DNA from 2 places in the Paenibacillus sp. 1SOY10 genome. Region 1 is predicted to be linked to the other one. Evidence: predicted binding sites of a transcription regulator. Region 1 holds the regulator's gene; the other holds the start of a gene.
What was found. Region 1 encodes LexA, which represses DNA repair genes until DNA is damaged. Its sites were predicted from a motif close to CGAACATATGTTCG; they were not measured.
Positions count from the first base shown of each region.

Region 2: a site for LexA is predicted at 6,672-6,685, ahead of recA (recombinase RecA). Genes of this name have one in related genera too.

Region 1 covers NZ_JBXENK010000001.1:13,921-26,408, reverse strand. Annotated here, with positions in the region: gene AC1VOR_RS00120 (Fpg/Nei family DNA glycosylase) at 1-641, opposite strand, end outside; gene AC1VOR_RS00115 (TIGR01457 family HAD-type hydrolase) at 677-1,486, opposite strand; gene rnz (ribonuclease Z) at 1,677-2,606, opposite strand; gene metH (methionine synthase) at 2,681-6,118, opposite strand; gene AC1VOR_RS00100 (DUF1304 domain-containing protein) at 6,345-6,686, shown strand; gene AC1VOR_RS00095 (FixH family protein) at 6,784-7,188, opposite strand; gene AC1VOR_RS00090 (HAD family hydrolase) at 7,251-8,051, opposite strand; gene AC1VOR_RS00085 (hypothetical protein) at 8,099-8,635, opposite strand; gene AC1VOR_RS00080 (DUF896 domain-containing protein) at 8,649-8,822, opposite strand; gene AC1VOR_RS00075 (LysM peptidoglycan-binding domain-containing protein) at 9,075-9,446, opposite strand; gene lexA (transcriptional repressor LexA) at 9,639-10,265, shown strand; gene AC1VOR_RS00065 (hypothetical protein) at 10,359-10,514, opposite strand; gene glnA (type I glutamate--ammonia ligase) at 10,696-12,051, opposite strand; gene AC1VOR_RS00055 (MerR family transcriptional regulator) at 12,057-12,467, opposite strand.
Region 2 covers NZ_JBXENK010000001.1:333,413-345,900, reverse strand. Annotated here, with positions in the region: gene yfmH (EF-P 5-aminopentanol modification-associated protein YfmH) at 1-587, shown strand, start outside; gene ymfI (elongation factor P 5-aminopentanone reductase) at 588-1,355, shown strand; gene AC1VOR_RS01530 (DUF3243 domain-containing protein) at 1,518-1,772, shown strand; gene AC1VOR_RS01525 (DUF3388 domain-containing protein) at 1,997-2,764, shown strand; gene AC1VOR_RS01520 (RodZ domain-containing protein) at 2,805-3,800, shown strand; gene AC1VOR_RS01515 (YajQ family cyclic di-GMP-binding protein) at 3,859-4,350, shown strand; gene pgsA (CDP-diacylglycerol--glycerol-3-phosphate 3-phosphatidyltransferase) at 4,611-5,198, shown strand; gene AC1VOR_RS01505 (competence/damage-inducible protein A) at 5,241-6,491, shown strand; gene recA (recombinase RecA) at 6,788-7,849, shown strand; gene AC1VOR_RS01495 (regulatory protein RecX) at 7,944-8,801, shown strand; gene rny (ribonuclease Y) at 9,102-10,643, shown strand; gene AC1VOR_RS01485 (TIGR00282 family metallophosphoesterase) at 10,753-11,547, shown strand; gene AC1VOR_RS01480 (stage V sporulation protein S) at 11,656-11,916, shown strand; gene AC1VOR_RS01475 (dipeptidase) at 12,021-12,488, shown strand, end outside.

The DNA of each region.
Region 1 (12,488 bases):
CCCACCTCTGTCGCCTCCATAAGCACCTCACGAACCGCTTGGTACAGGTGGGAGAAGTCTTCATCGCTTAGATTTTGAAGCTTGACTGTTGGTAATAGGCCAGCGGCAAAGGCGATTTCATCCGCATAACAATTACCGATACCGGCTACTACGTCCTGGTTCACCAGTGTCGTCTTCAAGCTGCCGCGCCGTTTGCGCAGAAGGGCTGTGAAGCGGGCTTCATTCATCCTCCGGTCCAACAGTTCCGGCCCTAAATGAGCCAATAAATCCTCGGCCTCCTTGGCACTATGTAAATGCAAATATCCAAGTCGCAATCCAATAAAATAAAGCACCAAATCATCGCCAAAAGTAATTTCAATCTGGGTCGTCCGATCGGGATGGTCTTCCTTGCTGCTTAAATAGAGCAGTCCGCCAAGCATCAGATGAAGCAGCAGTCTTTTTCCGTTATCGAGGTGAAATAGCAGATGCTTCGCCCGCCGCTCAACGAAAATGACCTGTCTCCCCGTCAGTTCCCGGATAAAAATATCGGCGTCCACATTGACGGACTTCTCCCGATTAACTACTACCTTACTTATAGGCGTATCCAGAATTTGTTGTGATAGCTTTATTCGGTAATTTTCCATCTCCGGCAATTCCGGCATGGTTCATCGTTCCCTTCATTCATGAGAGTAATGTATTAGTGGCTGCTCTGCTTAATTTGCTCCGCAACCTCTTCCAGCGTATGACAGACGACATCCGGATGTACGCCACTGGATTCAATATAGCCAGGCAAATTATCAACCGTCGTCACCCCGGTTAGTGCCAAAATTGTACCGCAACCAGCACGAACCCCTGCGGCGATATCGGTATGCATATTGTCCCCAATTACGGCCACCTCTGCCGCCGTTAATCCCAGACGAGCAATGGCATAATTCATTAGCGGTGCTTCGGGCTTGCCAATGATGACCGGTTTCACCCCTGTTGCTGCCTGAATGGCCGCACCTAGCGTACCAGCCCCCGGCATCAAGCCGTCTTGTGAAGGCAGCAGCAAATCGGGATTCGTCAGCACATACCCGGCGCCGCCGCGAATCCAGCGTGCCGCACGAGTCAATGTCTCATATGTAAATTGCCGGTCGATGCCCTGCACTACAACTTCCGGCTGCTCGTCATCCAGCGTAAGCCCGGCTTGCCGGACCGCCTCCAGCAGCCCATTCTCGCCTATCACCGCGACACGTGGCTGCGCCATCTCCGCAGCGATGTATTCTGCAGCCGCGACTGCCGAAGTACAAACCTCCTCCGGCTTTGCCGGGATTCCCATCCTTTGCAAATGGTCGGCCACCTCTACTGGGGTACGGGAGGAATTGTTGGTTACGAACAGAAAGGGAATAGCCCTGCTTCTCAGCAAAGAAATCAGGTCATCCGCTCCCGGTATCATTGTCGGCCCATGGTATAACGTACCATCCAAGTCAATCAGAAAGGCCTTCCAAAGTTGTGGCAATATGTTCATCCTTCCCATGATGCAATGTCTCTATTATTGTACCTAGTATACATACGCTCAGGCAAACTTTTCCGTTGCGCTTTATTGAGGGGTGAAAAATATCCCTCAGGAATAGCGCGTATTCGCCAAGCCTTCCGTCGAACTCTCCCGAACGCTTGCAATGCCCTGTCATTTCCTGCGCTTTCCCGGAAAATAATTATTAAACTCGTCTCAGCACGGGATACAGCACATGCTCCTGAGCCAATACCACACCGGGGAATACCCCCTCTGCTTCTTGCTGCAAACGAAGCAACTGATCATCGGATTTGTAGCGGGAGCTGAAATGAGTGAGCAGCAACCCCTTGGCACCGGCCTCCTTAGCCGCAAGCGCCGCTTGATAAGCCGTACTATGATGATACTCATGGGCCGTCTCCGCAAGCTCCTGCAAAAAAGTGGACTCGTGAACAAGCATATCCGCGTTTTGTGCAAGTTCCTCTACGGCTGTGCAAGGACGGGTGTCTCCAAGAATTGTGACGATCCGTCCTGCCTTGGGTGCTCCAAGTACATCTCGAGCTTGCAAGACATAGCCATCGGGAGTTGTAATGCTCTCCCCCTTCTTCAGTTGTCCATATAAGGGACCTGGGCGAACTCCGTGCCGAGCCAATACAGCCGCATCCAACTTACCCGGCAAATCCTTCTCAATAACCCGGTAGCCATAGCTATCGATGCGATGCTCCAGCAAAGCCGACTCCACCCGAAAGGTATCATCCTCGAAGATAACGCCCCCGTCATGCTCCACGATATCCAGCTTGTAGCTAATTCGGGATTCACTTAGGGCAAGCACTGTTTCTACGAATTTCTTCAAACCCTTTGGCCCGTATATGACCAGCGGCGTATCTCCGCCTTGATAAGCACGGCTGGAGATCAACCCGGGCAAGCCGAATAAATGGTCACCGTGCAAATGAGTAATAAAGATACGCTCCAGTCTGCTCAGTTTGAGCGGGGAGCGCAAAATTTGATGCTGCGTGCCTTCGCCGCAATCGAACAGCCAGAGGGAACGTCTTTCTTCAAGCAGGCGTAAAGCCACTGAGGTCACATTCCGCTCTAACGACGGAACACCTGCATTAGTCCCCAAAAAGTAAAGTTCCATGCCGATCGTCCTTCCGCTTGATAAATTAAACCGCTGAAACCCTCCGAGTTGCGGAGGGTTTCCAAAAAGTATACTTAAGCTTTCTCTACATTAAAGTATTGAGCCTCTGGATGAGCAAACACCATGGCCGAGACCGAGGCCTCCGGCTCCATCATAAAGCCCTCAGTTAACGTAATGCCAATATCCTGCGGCTGCATTAATTCAAATAGCGGTCCTTGATCCTCCAGATCCGGACATGCCGGATAACCAAAGGATACGCGGATGCCTTGATAACGTGCCCCATGGCGCTGCTTCATCGTCATGGTTGCCGGGTCGGGGAATCCCCAGGTATCGCGCATCATATGATGGACCCGTTCTGCGAGCGCCTCGGCAACCTCCAAGGCAACGGCTTGCAGTACGTGGGAGCGCAGATATTCTCCCTGCTCCTTCCACTTCTCCGACAACTCACGTATGCCCTGACCTGCCGTAACGACCAGAAAGCCCACATAATCCATCACACCGCTATCCACCGGCTTCAGGAAATCCGCCAAACATAAGAACGGCTCCGCCTTTTGCCGGGGGAAGCTGAATTTCTTCAGCACTTTACTGGTATCCGCCGGATCGTAAATAAGAATATCATTACCAGATGACTGCGCCGGGAAGAAACGATACATCGCTTGTGTGCGTACGATACCGTCCATCATGGCCTCCAGCAAAATCTGATCCACCGTTTCCTTAAGCTGCACCGCCTTTGCATCTGCTGTGGCCAGCAGTTGCTCCACAGACCCCCGTAAGCCAAGATGGTGCCCCAGCAGCATTTGCATATTAATGTAAGGGGTAATATGACCAATAGGATATTCCCGCAGGACGTGCCGATCTAGATCGGGCGGAAGATATACAGGACCATCCGCTGAAATCTTGGATCGCTCAACGCGGGTTAATACAGGCAGTGGCTTGGCAACAGCCACGACGCTATCCGCTTCCTTCTCCGCTTCCATATCCAGACGCATTTTCTCACGGGCAGCCGGATCCATCAGCTTGTTAGCCAGATCCAGACCGTCCATCGCATCCTTGGCATACACAACCATCCCGTTATATTCCGGACGGATTCGCGTCTTGGTAAATTTGCGTGTCAGGGCTGCGCCTCCCACCATGATAGGCACATCGATGCCGGCATTGCGCAAATCCTGCGCAGTCGTAATCATTTGCTGAGCCGATTTCACCAGCAATCCGGAAAGGCCAATAGCATCCGCCTTCTCTTCCCGGTAAGCTTCAATAATGCGCTCCGGTGGTACTTTTATACCCAAATTCACAATATGGTAACCATTATTGGACAAGATGATCTCCACCAGATTCTTGCCGATATCATGCACATCGCCCTTCACCGTTGCCAGCAGTATTTTCCCTTTTACACTGCTTTCGTTCTTCTCCATAAATGGTTCCAGGTAAGCAACCGAAGCCTTCATCACCTCGGCGCTTTGCAAGACCTCCGCTACGATCAATTCGTTATTGTTGAATAGACGGCCAACTTCTTCCATCCCGGCCATCAAAGGGCCGTTAATGACCTCTAGCGCAGTGTAGCGGTTCAGCGCCTCCTGCAAATCAGGAATAAGCCCTTCCTTGGTGCCCTCGACCACATAGGAGGCCAGACGTTCTTCCAACGTCAAGTTCACAGCCTTTTCAACCTTCTCCACTTTCTTGTTACGGAAAGCCGCGACAAAGGCAGCCAGCGTCTCGTCGTTGGTGTTATAGATCAGTTCCTCCGCCAAGCGGCGTTCTTCCTCAGAGATCCTGGCATAACGCTCCAATTTCTCCGTATTCACAATAGCGTAATCCAGCCCGGCCTTCGTGCACTCGTACAGAAATACCGAGTTCAACACCTCACGACCCGCCTCCGGCAAGCCAAACGATACGTTGCTGACACCCAGCACGGTATGCACTTGGGGCATGGCTTCCTTAATGAGGCGGATGCCTTCAATCGTCTCCCTGGCAGATCCGATATATTGCTCGTCTCCTGTCCCCACCGGGAAAACAAGCGGGTCAAAAATCAAATCCTCCGCGTTTAGTCCATATTTATGAACCAGCAGATCATGAGAGCGCTTGGCTACCTCAAGCTTGTCCTCCCGAGTAATGGCTTGTCCACGCTCATCAATCGTCCCGACAACGACGGCACCGCCATATTTATGAAGAATCGGCGTTACCTGCTCGAACTTCTCCTCACCGTCCTCCAGGTTAATGGAGTTAATGATCGATTTGCCCTGGCAATATTGCAAGGCTAAATCAAGCACCTTCGGATCGGTAGTGTCGATCATCAGCGGTACCTTAACCTTCTTGACCACAAGTTCGAGGAATTTCTCAATATCCTCCGCCTCATCACGATCCGGGTCTTGCACGCAGACATCAACGACCTGAGCACCATTTTTGACCTGGGCACGGGCAATTTCAGAGGCTTCTTCATATTTGCCTTCCACAATCAGGCGTTTGAATTTCCTTGATCCCAGAACATTCGTTCTCTCACCGACAAGGTAAGGACGATTGGCCGATTCAATGTATACGGGCTCGATGCCCGACAAGGCCGGTAAATGATCTCCGTCCAACTCACGCGGACGATATTCACCAAGCGTTCTAGCCAGAGCTTCGATATGAGCCGGGGTTGTTCCGCAGCAGCCGCCGGCAATGTTCAACCAACCGGATTCGGCAAAAGCCGACATTTTGCGAGCAAGCGAATCCGGTGATTCATGATAATGTCCGTTCTCGTCGGGAAGCCCCGCATTAGGATGACAGCTTACCGCAGCTTTAGCAATACTGGACAATGTACGGATATGATCGCGCATAAATTCCGGTCCGGTCGCGCAATTGAGGCCAATGGAAATCGGCTTCAGATGCTCCAGCGAAATATAAAAGGCCTCAATATTTTGTCCGGCCAGCGTTGTGCCCATCGGCTCAATTGTGCCCGATATCATGAGCGGCAGAGTGATCCCCGTCTTGGCAAAAGCCCGCGTAATCGCGATACTCCCCGCCTTCACATTAAGTGTGTCCTGCGAGGTCTCCAGCATAAGCGCATCTACCCCGGCTTCGATCAGAGCAATAACCTGCTCCTCGTAGCTGTCCGTCAAGCCATCAAAGGTAACTCCACCGGTAACAGACAAAGTCTTGGTTGTGGGTCCCAAAATCCCTACCACATAACGTGGATGCTCCGGTGTGCTATACTTTTCTGCAGCTTCAATCGCCAGCTTGGCGGCTGCCAGATTAATTTCGCGGGCCCTATCCGATATATCGTATTCAGCCAGCACGACAGATGCCGCGCCAAACGTATTAGTCTCAATCAAGTCGGCTCCAGCCGCCAGGTACTTCTCGTGAATTCCCCGTATAATGTCCGGACGGGTGAGCACGAGCATTTCATTGCAACCATCCAGGTCTTCTCCACCGAAATCGGCAGGAGCCAGGTTTTCCTGCTGAATCATAGTGCCCATCGCACCATCAAGGATTAAAATTCTTTCTTTTATTCTCTCAAGCAGGCTTGGTTTACTCATGATCATGTCCCTCCCGTAAAACGTTAAGATTTAGTTTAACAGAATGAAGCGTTGAAGAAAAGAGGTCCGGCCTCATCACTTCGGGAGAATTCATGTGCTCTGCTCCGGTCTGCTCATTCGTGTTGGCTTTGCGTTTTGCGCCCAACCTACTATAATGTAATAGCACATGCTCTACCATTGAACTGAACCATAAGAAAGCCAGGTGATTTGATTGATCAGCATCATTATGGTGGCCCTTGTAGCCATCGAGCATATTTATATTCTTATTATGGAAATGTTCCTCTGGACCAGTCCACGTACAATGAAGACTTTCGGCACCACACCGGAACTTGCCCACGCCACCAAGCCATTAGCTGCCAACCAAGGACTCTATAATGGCTTTCTTGCTGCTGGGCTCATCTGGGGGCTGCTTCATCCTCATGCACAGTTCGCCACCCAGATTCAAATCTTCTTTCTTGTATGTATCGTGATTGCTGCGCTATATGGCGGGGCTACAGCTTCACGGTCCATTATTCTGAAGCAAGGAGCACCGGCGTTGATTGCCTTGCTGCTGGCGATCTTCTCCTAATTATCGGCTCAGCCAAAGTAGCCAGGTAGTCAAACAACAACGGCGGTGCAGGATCATTTTATCCTGCACCGCCGTTTATTTATTAGGATTATTTAAATTATTGGACCGTAAATGACTTCGAAGGCATTGAGTGTTGATCCCGAGCTGTCACATGAGAGATTACTTTGTAGGTACCCGGCCCATCAAACGATTGCTCCAGCACATAAGTGCCATTCCCAGCAGAGGTTACGGTAACTTGACCGTGCTCCCCTTCAGTATCATCTTCACGCCAGAATTCAAAAGTCACCTCGTCGGCATCGTCTACCTTTTGCTCTTGATGGGTAACCGTAGCCGTGAAGGTCACCGTCTCCCCAATTTGTACAGGATCAGGGGTTACTTCGAGTTGAACCTTGATCGGTGCCAGAGAGAAATTCTCCATGGCCGTTGATTCCGTACGCGCACAACCGCCAAGTAAAGTCAGCGTCAGGATAAAAGCGGCCAGTAACCACCCGCTTCTCTTCATGAACGATTCCCCTCTCTACGATCGCCTATGCTTTTCAGGTGCGGTATCTTGAAGTTGATCTGTTATTTTAGCCCGGCGATAATATCGTATAGCTCCGTTAAACGGGCAATTTCATAATTAGGTACAATCTCATCATTGCGTGATTTATGCTCGCGGTTCACCCAAACTGCGGTCATGCCAACACTGAGAGATCCCTTGATATCCGTCGTCAGCTTGTCTCCGACCATAAGCCCTTCACTTGGCTTAATGTCCAACAATTCCATGGCATGCTGAAAAATAGATGGGTCGGGCTTCCCCTTCCCAAAGCTGCCAGAAATCAGGATCTCATCGAAATAAGGCGCCAGCTCCGGCACCCCGTCAAGCTTCTCCTGCTGGAGTGCTGGACAACCATTTGTCAACAGCAGCAGCTTAACCTTCCCTTGTAACTCCTTAAGCACCTCAAAGGTTTCTTCATAAATGTGAGGACGGGAGCGACGCTCACGCCCAAACTGTTCTGCCAGTTCCGCCGCCAGCTCCTCATCCTCAACCCCAAGGGCCAGCAGTCCTCTTCTCCATGACTCTTTGCGGTACACGGGAGCCAGTTGCTCCAACTGACGAAACTCCGGTTGTTCACCAGCAGAGAATGTAGCCCATAATCCCTCAAACGGGTTGATTCCAATCATGGTCGTGAACGGGTAGGTCTCATAGGATTCATACAACCCTCTCGCCTCACGTCGAACAGCTTCTTCAAGCTGCTCGGCGTGAAAGCCTGCGCCGGCCTTCTTCACCGCATTTTCACAGGTTGCCGCGAAGGCCTCCTTCACACTGCGGTCATCCCAAAGCAATGTGTCATCCAAGTCAAAACAAACCGCTTTGATCGTCATCTGTTCCTTGTCACCCTCTCGGTCCTGTAAACCTTATATATAGAAGACTATTCTCTCTCAAGCTTGACATGATGCGTATTAGCGTATAACTCCAGCCGTGCGGCCATCGCTTCAACGTCAAACCGGTTACGATTCCGGTAAAATACCCATTTAGGCTCACGCGTCTTCGGTTCGATTACAATTTTGTTTGCGCTAACCTTGATTTTATTAATGTTCCCTGCGTCCAGCATTTTGTCACGGTTGAATTTCGACGTATACAGCCAGCTCTTGTTAATTCGCAGATACGGCTTGCGAAGATAAAGGGCAACGGCAAGCACCATGTACAAAATGATGGTCGTCCAATACAAGAATGAGCTTACTTGTTCGGGTCCACTCATCAGACCCACTGTAGCGTACATCAAGGCTAACAAGAACAACACAACAGGTAAAATAATGTTGCGCCCCTTGAAGACATCCCCATCCCCATTTGCTCCCAAAGAGCTTCGGGAACCTGGATTGCTTTGTCCACGTCCTACATTCGGCCCCTTTCCTTTCTTACTCATTTTCACTCGATTCCGCTCTACTTTGCGGTCAAACGAAGCCATCTACGTTTCCTCCCTATTTATCTACAATCTCAATGGAATCAAGCTGCTGCCGAAAGTTCTTGCGCACGTTCTGCAGGTAGGTTTCCCGAAGTTGGGCCCTTTCCAACACCTCGTCCTGCGTCAGTCCTTCCGTTTTATGCTTGCGAGCCAGTTCATTGATTCGTTGTACCAAAGCATCAATATCCATAAATTCCTCCTGCTTGTTTGTTTGCGGTATTTCCCTTGCAACGTTCAAAATACACTAGGTACTTTGATATTATATAGGGCATTAATTCCTACTTTGACATGAGAAAAAGAGCTTGTCAAGGCGCCCAGGTTCACCACCAGGACTCTCTCCTACAAGCTCCTAACTATAGATGTATACTCCAGATGTATATCCCTGCCAGAATCCATTTTGTTCCATACTATCTGACTTACCTTCTGAATAATACCAATGGCCTTATCGGGCAGGCAGCAGAAGAACATCTCCCGCTTGAATTCTACTGGTCCCCAGTCCGTTGATCTGCTTCAACTTCTCTACATAGATTCGCGTATCCTGATTAGCAGGTTTATGTTCTACAGCGATCTCCCATAGCGTGTCTCCCGACATAACAATCACTTGGGCAAGCTCAGTCTCTGCTAACTTATCATCCGATGAAGCGGCTAACGCTGTTACGACACCGGTGCAAGTGACAACCAAAATGACCAGTAAAGTAATCATCTGGAAGAATCGGCGCTTAGGCCAGGTGCTCTTATGTAAAATTCGCTCGACGACGGGACGACGGAAGGAAGGCTGCTCATAGATGCTTTGATAGGAACTATATTTCAACATAAACTCATACCCCCAAACAAATGTTCTCATTTCATAATTCGACTATATCACGAACGTTTGTTTGATTCAATAGTTTATTGCGAACATTTGTTCTTTTTTTTATTTTCATCCCATGTTAGAACTAATGTTTGTACGAACGGAAGTTCTATGTTATAATTTTTCCAAACGTTACTAAATGGGGTTGATCCGAAAATGTCAAAGGTATCAAGCCGTCAGCAGGCTATTCTTGAATTTATAAGAAATGAAGTGCGGGCTAAGGGATATCCTCCTTCCGTCCGAGAGATCGGTGAAGCTGTTGGACTGGCCTCCAGTTCAACCGTTCATGGACATCTGGACCGGTTGGAGAAGAAGGGCTTTATTCGGCGCGATCCGACGAAGCCTCGGGCCATTGAGCTTCTGGGACAGGATGTCTCGGAGAATTACAACCTGTTCTCTCATAGCGTTGCGCGTGTTCCCGTCGTAGGGAAAGTCACCGCCGGGATGCCAATTACAGCAACAGAGAATATTGAGGATTACTTCCCACTCCCCGAGCATTATGCGGGTGGCGCAGAGATCTTTATGCTTTCCGTCGTCGGCGATAGCATGATCGAAGCAGGCATACATAGCGGAGATTACGTCATTGTCCGCCAGCAGCAAACGGCTAACAACGGAGAGATCGTTGTAGCTATGACGGAAGAAGACGAAGCTACCGTCAAGACCTTCTATAAAGAGAAGGACCACATTCGTCTCCAGCCGGAGAACTCCACGATGGAACCACTGCGGTTGAAGCATGTTACAATTCTGGGCAAGGTCGTCGGATTGTTCCGCGATTTGCATTGAATAACAAATAGGACAAAACGTGATGCTCTATCCGTTTTGTCCTATTTGTTATAGTACGCATACAGCCTCATCCTATGGCCGTCCTCTCCATATTCATTCATCCCAGCGGAGATCCAGCATCTGGGGCGTATACCCCGTTTTTTCTCGACGTCCTCTTGTACTCCATCCCAGGCCAGAGCGTTCCGATATCCACCATAACTTCAATCTGGAGCGCCGCCGTTGGTATCTCTTCAATTCACTTATCGCCATAGCCACAACCTCCTTGGCTATAAGTTGCCCATCTTTGAATAAATCATGTAAACATTTAGTATTTTCAGAAATCAAAAATTTACCTGTACACACTAAAACTTAACCTTCCCTTACAATAATAGCTTCTCGAACAAAAAACCCTTGAGGACCATATCCAGGCCCTCAAGGGTTTTTCCCAATTTTAGTACAATGTCATATATTGATCGCGTTCCCAAGCGTGAACTTGAGTACGGAAGATATCCCACTCGATTTCCTTCAACTCGTAGAAGTGAGTCAAAGCATGTTCGCCGAGCGCTTCGCTTACTACTTCACTGCGCAGCATTTCGCCAAGTGCTTCCTTCAGATCCGATGGCAAGCTAGGAATTCCTTCCTCTACGCGTTCCTCTTCGGACATGATGTAAATGTTCCGGTCTACGGGTTCAACCAATGGAAGCTCTTTGCGGATACCGTCAAGCCCTGCTTTGAGCATAACAGCCAGTGCCAGATACGGGTTGGCCGCCGGGTCCGGGTTACGAACCTCAACGCGAGTGCTAAGGCCGCGGGAAGCCGGAATACGAATCATCGGGCTACGATTGCTGGAGGACCAAGCCACGTAGCAAGGGGCTTCATAACCAGGAACCAGACGTTTGAAAGAATTGACCGTCGGATTTGTAATCGCCGCCATGGCACGGGCATGCTTCAGGATACCAGCCATGTAATAACGGGCTTCTTCGCTAAGACCAAGCTCATCGCTCTCGTCATAAAAGGCATTGACATTATCTCTGAACAGGGATTGGTGACAGTGCATTCCGGAACCGTTCACGCCAAACAACGGCTTAGGCATAAATGTCGCATGCAATCCATGATGGCGAGCTACCGTTTTAACTACCAATTTGAAGGTTTGAATTTGGTCAGCCGCTTTGATCGCACTGGCATATTTGAAGTCAATCTCATGCTGGCCTGGAGCTACCTCATGGTGAGAAGCCTCAATTTCAAAGCCCATTTCCTCCAAAGTCAATACGATTTCGCGGCGGCAGTTCTCACCCAAATCGGTTGGTGCCAAATCGAAATAACCACCTTGGTCGTTAAGTTCAGTAGTTGGGTTCCCCTTCTCATCCGTCTTGAACAGGAAGAACTCAGGTTCTGGACCTACGTTCATCGACGTGTATCCCATCTCTTCAGCTTCCTTCAAGACGCGCTTCAGAATACCGCGCGGGTCACCAGCAAACGGTGTACCATCAGGCATGTACACATCGCAAATCAGACGAGCCACACGATCTTCAGTAACCCAAGGGAAGATAACCCAGGTATCCAGATCCGGGAAAAGATACATATCGGATTCTTCAATCCGGACATAACCTTCGATGGAAGAGCCGTCAAACATCATTTTATTATCCAAAGCTTTCTCCAATTGGCTTACCGGGATTTCCACATTCTTGATGGTCCCTAGCAAATCCGTAAACTGCAGGCGGATAAAGCGTACATTCTCTTCTTTGGCAATGCGTAAAATGTCTTCTTTGGTGTACTTCGAATAACTCACACGAACCTCTCCCAACATTTAAATTATTTTTTGAAAAAACGGGACAATTCTCCCTGAATCAGAGACACCTGACCATGCTTGCTTCCTGTAACCAATTGCTGCTTTAGCATACGATAGATTTGTGAGTCCGTCATCTCCCGACGTTTCTCTTCCGTATCCTTCGTAATCACGGTTGCTTCCTGAGACTCCCGGGACATCGGGTTCATCACCTGCTTAATGCCTGCGATATTGACACCTTTATCGATGAGTCCTTTTATTTCAAGCAAGCGTTCCACGTCATTCAGGGAAAACATCCGCTGATTCCCCGACGTGCGGGCAGGCACGATAAGCTCATGCTGCTCATAGTATCTAATTTGTCTTGCGGTTAAATCCGTAAGCTTCATCACAATACCAATAGGAAACAAGGCCATATTTCTGCGAATTTCCTCACTCATCGCTATCAACCTTCCAGTTAA
Region 2 (12,488 bases), 320 kb from region 1:
ATCGTTTGTTCGATGATGAGCCTGGCGGAGTTTCGGAGAAACGCCGGGAATCACGTCTGCCGGTCTCACAACCTAAATGCTTGTTCGGGTTCAAAGAGACTCGGTTAGGATTAAGTGGTGAGGAATTGTTACGCCGCGATTTGACGACCAAGCTGGCATTGGATTTATTGTTTGGAGCCAGTACAAAGCTGTATCAAAAGCTGTATGATCTGGACCTGATCTCCGATAGCTTCGGTCATGAATACAACAGCAATCCGAATTATGCGTTCTCCGCTATTGGTGGGGATACAAAGGACCCGGACCAATTACTTGCCGTCATTCGTGAGGAGGCAGATGCCTTGTTATCGTCGGGCTTTAAGCAAGAGGACTTCGAGCGGGCGCGCAAGAAGAAGATTGGTGGTTACTTGCGTATGTTAAACTCCCCAGAGAACATTGCCCATGAATTTACCCGCTATCGGTTCAGAGGTGGGGACTTGTTCGCCATATTGCCACTGTATGAATCGTTGACGCTGGGTGAGGTGAACGCTCGGCTGCGCGAGCACATGGATTGGGAGCAATTAGCGGTGTCCATCGTGGTGAGTCCTTAAATGGAGCAGTTGCATGGGGGAGGAAAAAAGTTTAGCGATATGACCGTGCTGATTACTGGTGCAAGCCGGGGAATTGGAGCTGAGGTGGCTCTAAGGTTTGCTTCGGTCGGCATGAATGTGGTCATTCATTACATGAATTCTCACGAGGCGGCCAATGAGGTCGCCCGTAAATGTCTGGAGCTTGGGGCCAAGGCTTACACCATGGCGGCGGACCTGAGAAGCAAGGAAGAGATCGTCAGAATGAAGGAACGACTGGATCATTATGGGCTATATCCTGATATTCTGGTCAATAATGCCGGGATATCCCATTATGGCATGCTCTCGGATGTAACCGAAGAGGAATGGGACGATATAATGAACGTAAATCTAAAGAGCGTCTTCCTCTGCACGCAATTATTCATGCCATATATGATCGGTCAACGTTTTGGTCGAGTTGTTAATGTCTCCTCCATTTGGGGAATCTCGGGCGGATCTTGCGAGGTGGCCTATTCGGCGGCCAAAGGTGGGGTTAATGCCTTCACGAAAGCGTTGGCCAAGGAACTTGCACCTTCGGGTGTCACCGTCAATGCTATTGCCCCAGGTGCGGTAAAAACCGATATGATGGGACGATTTGACCCAGACGAACTGAGACAACTGGAGGAAGAAATTCCAGCCGGACGCCTGGGGTCGCCGGAAGAGATATCGTCGCTCGTTTATTTCCTGGCCTTGCCGGAATCGGGTTATATTACGGGGCAGATCATAAGCCCCAACGGCGGTTGGCTCACTTAAAGAGGTAATTCAAAAAGTCGTCTTCCCGAACTAAAATTTTGAGAAGTCCGCACGAGACTTAATAATATGGTGGTTTTGGTAATTCTTCATCGCATAAAACCACCGGCATTTTCGCATATTACAACTGTTGATCTTAAATCGTCAACCAAAGGAGGATTTATCATGTCAACAGTACTCAAAAATTTTGATAACTGGAAGAAATTCCTTGGAGAGCGTGTGGAGGATGCCGAGAAGGTGGGCTTTAGCGATGAGACCATCACTAATTTGGCCTACGAGATCGGTAGCTTCTTGGATCACAAGGTGGATCCACAGAATGAATCCAACCGCGCCATCAAGGAAATTTGGGATGTGGGTACCGAAGAAGAGCGGAAAACCATTGCTCGTCTGATGGTCAAGCTGGCTAAGAAAAACGCATAGTTGGACCCTTGAAAAGCTCCCGAACTGGGAGCTTTTCACCCATTTATCCCATTGGCTTGCCTTTCATTTTCATTTTATATATCATAAAACACATATGCACATGTCCGTTAAGTACACCTGTTAAAAATCAATTCTCCAACTTTTGGAGATTTTTTGACAAACAAGCAGGAATTAAGACCTAATTTGTCGAATGGTGCATGAGGAACTGAAGAAGGTGTTTGTCTATGGCGCAGAAACAATGGTATCTGGAGTATACAATACATAAAAATCGCCCGGGACTTTTGGGGGATATTGCTTCTATGCTGGGGATGCTGGAAATCAATATTTTGACGATCAACGGGGTAGAAGGCAAAACGCGGGGTCTGTTATTGGAAAGTGATGATGATGGAAAAATCGAGCAAGTCAGCAAAATTCTGAGCAAGGTGGACAGCATTACGGTGACTGCCCTTCGCAATCCGCGGCTCGTTGATTTGCTGGCCGTTCGGCATGGCCGCTATATCGACCGTGATTCCGATGACCGCAAAACGTTTCGCTTTACAAGGGACGAGCTTGGTATTCTAGTCGATTTTCTTGGGGAATTGTTCAAGAGGGAAGGACATCAGGTAATCGGGCTTCGGGGAATGCCGCGCGTCGGCAAGACGGAATCGATCATAGCCGGTAGTGTTTGCGCCATGAAGCGATGGACCTTTGTATCCTCGACATTGCTACGGCAAACGGTGCGAAGTCAGCTATCCGAGGATGAGGTTAATCCGCATAACGTATTTATCATCGATGGGATTATCAGTACCTTGCGGTCCAACGAGAAGCACTATCAACTGCTTCAGGATTTAATGGCTATGCCATCCACCAAAGTGATTGAACATCCTGATGTTTTTGTGAAAGAATCGGAGTACAGTTATGACAACTTTGATATAATTATTGAATTGCGTAACAATCCGGAGGAGCAAATCGTATACGATACGTTTACGACAATTTATACAGACGATGTGTAATGACTAACAAACATAACTATGATTGCAGGAGGTGATGGCCGTGTCGGATTTGGGACAACAGTTGCGGGAAGCCCGTCTTGCCCGGGGTTTGTCGCTTGATGATGTACAGGAAATGACGAAAATTCGCAAACGCTATTTGGAAGCCATCGAATCGGGTGATTATAAAGTGCTGCCGGGGAGCTTCTATGTCCGGGCCTTTATTAAAACATATGCGGAAACGGTTGGAGTAGATGCGGATGAGCTGCTGGCCGAACACCGTCAGCATGTCCCCGCTGCGACTCCCGAGGCGACCATGGAGCCGGTGATGCAGAAGCGCCGGAGCCGTCAGCATTCGGAGCGCAATTCGAAGTGGCTGTCTACGACGCTGATGTGGTCGTTCGCCATTTTAATTCTTGTCGTTATTTATATGTATTTTACCGTATGGGGCAATCCGAGCCGGAATGCGGACGGACATGAGCCGGACCCTACGCCAGTAACGCAAGATAGCAATATTGATGGCAATAAGGGGAATACAGGCAATTCGCAGGCCGACGGGGATGCCGTGGGTGGCAACAACGGTACGGACAACGGAAGCGGGAACGATTCGGATACGAATGCCGGAAATAATCAGGGCAATCAAGGGACCGAAACGGGCGAGCCTGGGGATGAAGCAACAGGTGAGTTGACGCTTGTGCCGGATGGTAAGCAGGGAAGTACAACTAAATATAAGGTGCAAAATGCCGGGAATACGCCCGTCATGGTAACTATAACGGCAAGCGGCGAAAGCTGGGTAGAAGTGAGAAAAGGCAGCCGGAATGGCGATAAGCTGTATTTTGGAGGAACCAAGGACGGTGATGTGCTGACCTACGAAATTGGTCCAGAGGGCTTGTTTGTCATCTCCGGGGCTTCCAAGAATACGACGATTACGGTGGCAGGAGAAACACTGGAGGATGGTAAAGCGACCTCAAGATTCTTGCTTAATCTCGATAACGGCGAGTCTGCTGGCGGCGACTCCGCAACCGGGGAAGAAGAAAGCACAAATAGCGGCGGCGAATAGTCAACGGCATGAACAGAAATATGCCGCTGGGATGCAATTAGAAAAGGATGTGTGAATGATGGCTTCAGAGAGTGCTTTTGATATTGTCTCTAAAATGGATATGCAAGAATTAACTAACGCTATTGATCAAACGGAACGGGAAATTGCTACCCGCTTCGATTTTAAGGGAAGTAAGAGTGAACTTAAGGTGGAAAAGGATGTGCTTGTTGTTGTCTCGGATGACGATTACAAGCGGAGCGCCGTCATTGATATTTTGCAATCAAAGATGATTAAGCGAGGACTGCCTATCAAGAACTTGGACTACGGCAAGGTAGAGCCTGCCTCTCTTGGCACCGTGCGTCAGCGTATCAACTTGAAGCAAGGTATCGATCAGGAGAATGCCAAGAAGATTAACATTTTGATCCGCGACTCCAAGCTGAAGGTGAAGAGCCAAATCCAGGGCGATCAAATTCGTGTGACAGGCAAGAGTAAGGATGATTTGCAGCAAGTCATGCAAATGTTGCGCAAGGCGGATTTGACGGTGGATTTACAATTTACAAACTTCAAATAATCAATATGAATGGTCTCTTGCAGGTCCCTGACGGGCTGCGTGAGGCCCTTTTCATATTTTTGACAGCCTATGCAGTGGAATATTATACTTGTATAGGTTGTTTAAATCCTTGCTAGAGTAGGATGAATGGGGTTAGAAATATGATGGAGGATAGGACGGATGACTGAAAAAGTAAAAATTTGCAAGGCTTCAATTGGCGAGTTGACTAGAATGCGAATTACACATGCTTATGATTATGCTTTGTCCGGGGAGGCCGTTTTGTGAATTTGCCCAATCGTATTACATTAACACGTATTTTTATGATTCCAGTGATGCTGGTGTTTCTGCTGGTGGATGTTGGCTGGCTCTCTTACGAGCTTGTGCTGGGCAGCTATTCGTTGCCGGTACACCAGTTGATTGCAGCTATCTTGTTCATTATAGCCGCCAGTACCGATGGCATCGATGGCTATATCGCCCGTAAATATAATCTGGTGACCAATCTGGGCAAGCTGCTTGATCCGTTAGCGGATAAGTTGCTGGTAGCTACGGTATTGATTGGACTTGTTGCCATGGGCAAATGTGATGCCTGGATTGCGGCCATCATTATCAGCCGTGAATTTGCTGTTACCGGACTACGCGAGGTTGCGCTTCTGGCTGGTTCGGTCATTGCGGCAAGCAAATGGGGGAAGGCAAAGACCGTTACGCAGATTATTGCTATCTCCGCGTTGTTGTTGAACAACTTCCCGTTCGAGTGGTTATCCATTCCGTTTGCTGACATTGCGATGTGGTTGGCGGCTGTCATTACGCTCTATTCGGGCATTGACTACTTTGTGAAGAACAAAAGCGTGCTTTCTTTTTCCAAAGTGTAATCCGGGTATAAGCCGGAAGCTATTAGAGGGGGCTTATTGAAAATGAAAGCAGAAATTATTGCAGTGGGTACAGAACTGCTGCTGGGTCAGATTCTTAATTCCAATGCGCAGTATCTATCACAGGAACTGGCCGCTCTAGGTATTGATGTGTATTTTCAAACTGTGGTAGGCGATAATATGAGCCGGCTTGCTCATGCCGTAGAGACGGCAGCGGACCGGGCGGATATATTAATATTTACCGGAGGAATCGGACCTACCCAGGATGATCTGACCAAGGAAGCGTTAGCGGGCGTACTTGGGCGTTCATTATATGAGGATGCCGAGGCCATGGAGAACGTGGATCGTTTCTTTCAAGGACGGGGTGTCCCGATGACGGAAAATAACCGGCGTCAAGCCCTCGCGATTGAAGGGGGCACGCCGCTACCTAATGAGACAGGCCTCGCCGTAGGGAATGCTATTGAACAGGATGGCAAGTTCTACATTGTGCTCCCGGGTCCGCCGAAGGAAATGAAGCCGATGTTCGAGCGTCAGGCCAAGCCCTGGATTTTGGAGCGGGCATTGAGTGGAGAGCAGCCCATCTATTCAAAGATGCTGAAATTTGCCGGGATTGGTGAATCAGCCCTGGAGACCAAACTACTTGACTTAATTCAGGCGCAAAGCGATCCAACGGTGGCCCCCTATGCCAAAGAAGGCGAGGTTACAATTCGCGTATCGACAAAAGCGCCGGATGAACGGGCGGCCATGCTGAAGCTGGATACGGTAGAACGAGAAATTGCTTCGCGTTTGCCGGAGTATTTGTATGCTAACGTTGATGTGCCTATTGAGCAGGTAATTCTAGACATCATGAAGGAGCGTGGCTTGAGCTTGAGTGCAGCAGAGAGCTGCACCGGGGGCCTGCTTATGGAAATGTTCACGGCCTTGCCTGGTAGCTCTGCTGTCTTCCAGGGGGGCATCGTCTGCTACTCCAATGCGCTCAAGGAGAAGTTGCTGAACGTTCCTCATGAGCTGCTGGAGGGAGAAAATGCGCCCGGCGCAGTAAGTGCGGAAACGGCCAAAGTGCTGGCAGAGCAGGTTCGTCTGACAACAGGCACCGACTTGGGGCTATCCATTACGGGTGTGGCTGGTCCAGGTCAATCGGAGCGCAAGCCTGCTGGCCTTGTCTATATTGCCATTGCAAGAGAAGATGCTGACACCGCCGTATTCGAGCTTAATATTAAAGGAAACCGTGATACGGTGCGTATACGTTCCGCAAAGACGCTCTTATATCGGTTGTGGCGTGCTCTTCAAGACTAGGAGCATTCCAAGTCCTTGACGTTATTACGGATACTCACATATAATCAGGGTACGGAAGAACCGTGGCAAACTGACTCAGTTGTGCTGCGGTTCTTTTTTTGTTGTCTGACAAAAAGTAAATGACCATCAATGCTAATGAAGAAAGGGGGAAGGGAGGGATTAGGGTGCAACTAAAAAATGCGAATATATGTTCGAAAAAAGTGCTTGGCAAACCTACCAAAACAAGGTACAATTATAAACGAAAAGATGAAATAAGCGGTTATTAATCATGTATTTTATATAAGGATGTGAGCTGATTGTCAGATCGTAAAGCAGCGCTGGAGATGGCGCTTCGCCAGATAGAAAAGCAATTCGGTAAAGGATCGATTATGAAGCTGGGCGAATCGACACATATGCAAGTAGAGATCGTTCCGAGCGGTTCAATTGCTCTTGATATTGCGCTGGGCACAGGTGGACTTCCACGTGGACGGATTATTGAGGTCTACGGACCGGAATCGTCTGGTAAGACGACAGTAGCGTTACATGCGATCGCAGAAGTACAGAAGATTGGTGGACAAGCTGCCTTTATCGATGCCGAACATGCGCTGGACCCGTCCTATGCAAGTAAGTTGGGCGTTAATATTGATGAATTGCTCTTATCCCAGCCAGATACGGGAGAACAGGCGCTGGAAATTGCGGAAGCACTCGTACGCAGTGGTGCAGTGGATGTTATCGTCATCGACTCTGTAGCTGCTCTCGTCCCTAAGGCTGAAATTGAGGGAGAAATGGGCGATTCTCACGTGGGCTTGCAAGCACGTTTGATGTCGCAGGCTTTGCGGAAGCTTTCCGGGGCAATCAGCAAATCCAAGACGATTGCGATCTTTATTAACCAATTGCGCGAGAAGGTTGGCGTTATGTTTGGTAATCCGGAGACAACGCCGGGTGGCCGGGCCTTGAAGTTCTATTCGACAGTGCGTTTGGATGTGCGTCGAATTGAGACAATCAAGATGGGCAACGATATGGTCGGGAACCGTACGAGAATCAAGGTAGTCAAGAACAAGGTGGCTCCGCCATTTAAGCAAGCTGAAATTGATATTATGTATGGTGAAGGGATTTCCAAGGAAGGCAGCATCATTGATATCGGGGTAGAACTGGATATTGTCGACAAGAGCGGCGCGTGGTATTCCTATGCCGGTGAGCGTTTGGGTCAAGGCCGTGAGAATGCCAAGCAATATTTGAAGGAGCATAGCGATATTGCTGATGTAATTGAACAACAGATTCGGCAGGCCAGCAATCTGACCACCTCGGTAGCTCCTGCTTCTCCGGAAGATGTGGAAGCTGAGCTTCAGGAAGAACAAGCGCTTCTTGAAGATAAATAGTCTCTTAGAGTAGACGCTAATGAGCGCTCTGATCCTTGGCTGTTGCCAGGGCAGAGCGCTTTTTATTGAAATCAATCGGCGGGAGGTATCTGGTTTGGATAACGGGATGAATAATCACGGTAGCTCGCGGCATGGTGCAGACAAGGCCAGTCGTAGAGGGCAGGGAGAGGAACGGGAAATTGTTGATATCTCGGATGAATCCTTTTGGCAACCTCTCCCCAAATCAGCGGACCAGAGGCGGCCTCAGGAGATTGAAGAGGATGTTCAAGGATTCGACTCTCTCCCGGAAGACATGGAGTTGACGATTACCTCTGTACTGATGCTGAAACGCCCCAAGCATAGGTATCAAATTCGTTTTGGTAGCTACAGCCTGGAGGTTCATGAAGATGTAATGATTAAATACCGGATGATCAAAGGCGCGGTATTTACCAAAGCTGAACTGGAAGACATTGTGGCTGCGGATGAGCGTCAGCAGAGCTATGCGGATGCCCTGAAATATTTGAGCTTGAAGCCGAGAACCGCCTATGAAATTTTCCAACGTTTAGGAGAAAAAGGATGGGGTCAAACCACGATAGAGGATGTTTTGGCACGTTTGCAGAGCGAGGGGTATATCGACGATGCTGTATACGCTCAGGAATGGGTCTCCCAGCGAGTGAGAAACCGTGGCAAGGGGAAGTTATGGGTAAGACATGAACTTCGCCAGAAGGGCGTCTCTAAGCCTCACATCGAGGAGGCGCTGGGCCGCTTAAGCGAAGATGATGAATATGATAGTGCCCTGCAGCTCGGAAGCAAGAAGTGGAGAAGTATATCTGGGGAGATGTCTGACAAGAAGCGGAAGACAGGAGCATTCTTGCAACGACGAGGATTTAGCGGTAGTGTTGTCTCCCGGGTGATGCGCGAGCTAAGCGGGCGGGACGATATGAATGGAATGGACGATTGGGAAGAAGAATAGGAAAAGGGAGGTAACTCCTGTCATGGCTTGACAATATCTTTTGTCAAATAATAAAATGAAATATGAACCTATATCGCATCATCCCTTTTTTCCTTCCAAAATAACGGGTGGCGATGGATTCTGTTCTTCAATCATGAAGGCAAGGCACGGCCTTAAGCGGTGCGTTGCTACATGAAACCGCCGAACTAAATGGGCAAGTCATGTACGTTTTTAAATGATGATGAACTAAGAAACGAAAGTAACTAAAAACTGCAAACATCCCAAGGAATGCCTTGGAGGAAACAACGGGGAGGTGAACAGATGAATTCTGTAACCTGGAGCATTCTCGTTGCAGCCGCATTATTCTTTGGGTTCGTGATCGGATATTTTATTCGCAAGTCTCTTGCAGAAGCTAAAATTTCCAGTGCCGAGCAAGCTGCCATTCAGATTGTAGAAAATAGCAAGAAAGAGGCAGAAGCACTGAAAAAGGAAACGGTTCTGGAAGCTAAGGATGAAGTCCATAAGCTAAGAGCCGAAGCTGATAAAGACATTCGTGAACGTCGGAATGAAATACAACGACAAGAAAGACGATTGTTGCAAAAAGAAGAGTCGCTGGATAAAAAATTGGATTCGCTAGAACGTAAAGAAGAACAAGTGGTCAGCAAAGAGAAACGCATTGAAGAGACACAACAGCAGATTGACTTGATTTACAAAAATCAAGTGCAGGAGCTTGAACGTATTTCCAATCTCTCGATGGAAGATGCTCGTACGATCATCTTGAACAACGTGGAGCAGGAAGTTCGCCATGAGACTGCACAGATGATTAAAGACATTGAACAGCAGGCAAAAGAAGAAGCGGATAAGAAATCCCGCGAAATTATTACGCTCGCTATTCAACGTTGCGCAGCAGATCATGTTGCGGAGACTACGGTATCCGTTGTAACGCTGCCTAACGAGGAAATGAAAGGCCGGATTATCGGTCGGGAAGGCCGGAATATTCGGGCTCTCGAGACGCTTACCGGGATTGATCTTATTATCGATGATACGCCGGAAGCGGTTATCCTGTCAGGCTTTGACCCGATTCGCCGCGAAATTGCCCGTACGGCACTGGAGAAACTGGTCGCAGACGGACGAATTCACCCGGCAAGAATCGAAGAGATGGTCGAGAAATCGCGTCGGGAAGTGGACGAACGTATCCGCGAATACGGCGAGCAGGCAACCTTCGAGGTGGGCGTGCACGCACTGCATCCTGATTTGATCAAAATTTTGGGACGTCTCAAGTTCCGGACAAGCTACGGTCAAAATGTATTGAAGCACTCGATGGAGGTTGCTTACCTGGCGGGCTTGATGGCCGGGGAGCTTGGCGAAGACATTACACTCGCCAAACGCGCAGGCTTGCTGCATGATATCGGTAAAGCGCTGGATCATGAAGTGGAAGGATCTCATGTCGAAATCGGCGTAGAGCTGGCTAAGAAATACAAAGAGCATCCGGTAGTCATCAACAGTATTGCCTCGCACCATGGCGATTGTGAAGCAACATCTGTCATTGCCATGCTGGTCGGCGCAGCCGATGCATTGTCGGCGGCAAGACCAGGAGCACGTCGTGAAACGCTGGAAACGTATATTCGTCGTCTTGAGAAGCTCGAAGAAATTTCCGAGTCTTTCGAAGGAGTCGAGAAGTCGTTTGCCATTCAGGCGGGCCGTGAAGTTCGCGTAATGGTACAACCGGACAAGATTGATGACGCAGAAGCGTTCCGGTTAGCCAGAGATATTACGAAGACCATTGAAAGTGAACTGGATTATCCGGGTCATATCAAAGTTACCGTGATCCGCGAGACGCGGGCGGTTGAATACGCCAAGTAAAGGTAATGCTGAAGAAGTGGCCCCTCGCGGGCCGCTTTTTCATTGCCCGGCAGGGCCAAGCAATCTGCTGTGTCTAAGCGGCTGGTTGGTAAGTGAAGGAGGTAACATCATCAAAGTTCTATTTATCGGAGACATTGTCGGGAATACAGGACGTAAGGCACTTAAGGCAACATTACCCCATTTGAAGTCCAAATATAATCCTCACATTATTGTAGCCAACGGGGAGAATGCAGCGGCAGGCCGGGGAATCAACGCCAATATCGCCAAGGAGTTCTTTGAGCAGGGCATTCATGGCTTGACGATGGGCAATCATACCTGGGACAATAAAGAAATTTTTGATTTCATTGACGATGAGCCTCGTATGGTTCGTCCGGCGAACTTTCCACCAGGTACTCCCGGTCTGGGTTTTACCGTGGTCAAAGGAAATGGAAAAGAGCTGGCGATTGTCAACCTGATGGGTCGGACCTTCTTGCCGGCAATCGATGATCCTTTTCGAGCAGCGGATGAAATCGTGGCTAAATTGGCCAAGAAGCATAAATGCATTTTAGTGGATTTCCACGCCGAAGCGACCTCGGAGAAAATTGCTATGGGCTGGCATTTGGATGGCAGAGCCTCTATGGTAGTAGGTACGCATACTCATGTGCAAAGCAATGATGACACGATCCTTCCGCAAGGAACGGCCTACTTGACGGACACTGGCATGGTAGGCTCACGTGAAGGGATTCTCGGCATGGAGCGTACGGCGGTGTTGCGCAAATTTACGACTCAGCTTCCGGTTCGCTTCCAGGTCTGTGAAGGCAAATGGCATTTTCATGCGGTCCTTGTTGATATCGATGAAGCAACAGGCAAAGCGCAGAAAATTCAAAAGATTCGTCTGTTAGAAGACGAATGGTTGATGGACTAAGAAGGCGAGATAGGGAGGCCACCCCGGGAAAAAGAAGGAATTATTTGAGTTCTCACGAATATCTTCTAAGTAGTGGAATTCAACCAATTTCCCAGGGAGGTACGAACGATGGAAGTATTAAAGGTTTCAGCAAAATCCAACCCCAATTCCGTTGCTGGCGCGCTTGCTGGAGTTCTTAGAGAACGCGGCAATGCTGAGTTGCAAGCCATTGGGGCAGGTGCTCTCAACCAAGCCATTAAAGCTGTAGCGATCGCCCGGGGATTTGTTGCTCCAAGCGGTGTGGACCTGATTTGTATTCCGGCGTTCACGGATATCGTCATTGACGGTGAGGATCGTACGGCCATTAAATTGATTGTAGAACCACGATAATTATTTGAATAGAAAGACTGCCTGTTTACAACCGTAAACAGGTTTTTTTGTGTTTATTTTTCATAACCTAAGGTATAAGCGCGTGTTTTGAAGGAGGAAGTCCTATGAGGCTAACGGTAAGTGATTTTCACTGTGATGCTTTATCCAAGCTGCAATTGAACCCCAAGTTGAATTTTGCCAGCTCCCGGAAGCTGGATGTGAACTTGCGAAGGATGAAGCAGGGTGGCGTTAGGCTGCAATGTTTTGCTATTTATTTATCTGAAAAGCTAGGTACGCCCCGTTATGGATACGTCCAGGAACAAATAGACCTGTTCTATAATCATATTATTCGCTTGGGAGTTCGTCCTATAGGCTTCATTGAGGATTTGGAGGAATTGGAACAGTCTCAGGGAACGGGCGGATTATTATCGATTGAAGGAGCGGATGGCCTGGAAGGAAATCTCGATAATGTTCGCGAGTGTTATGAACGGGGCGTGCGCATCCTCGGACTAACCTGGAATTATGCCAACTGGGCGGCTGATGGTATTCTTGAGCCGAGAAATGGAGGGCTGACACCGGCAGGGAGAAATCTT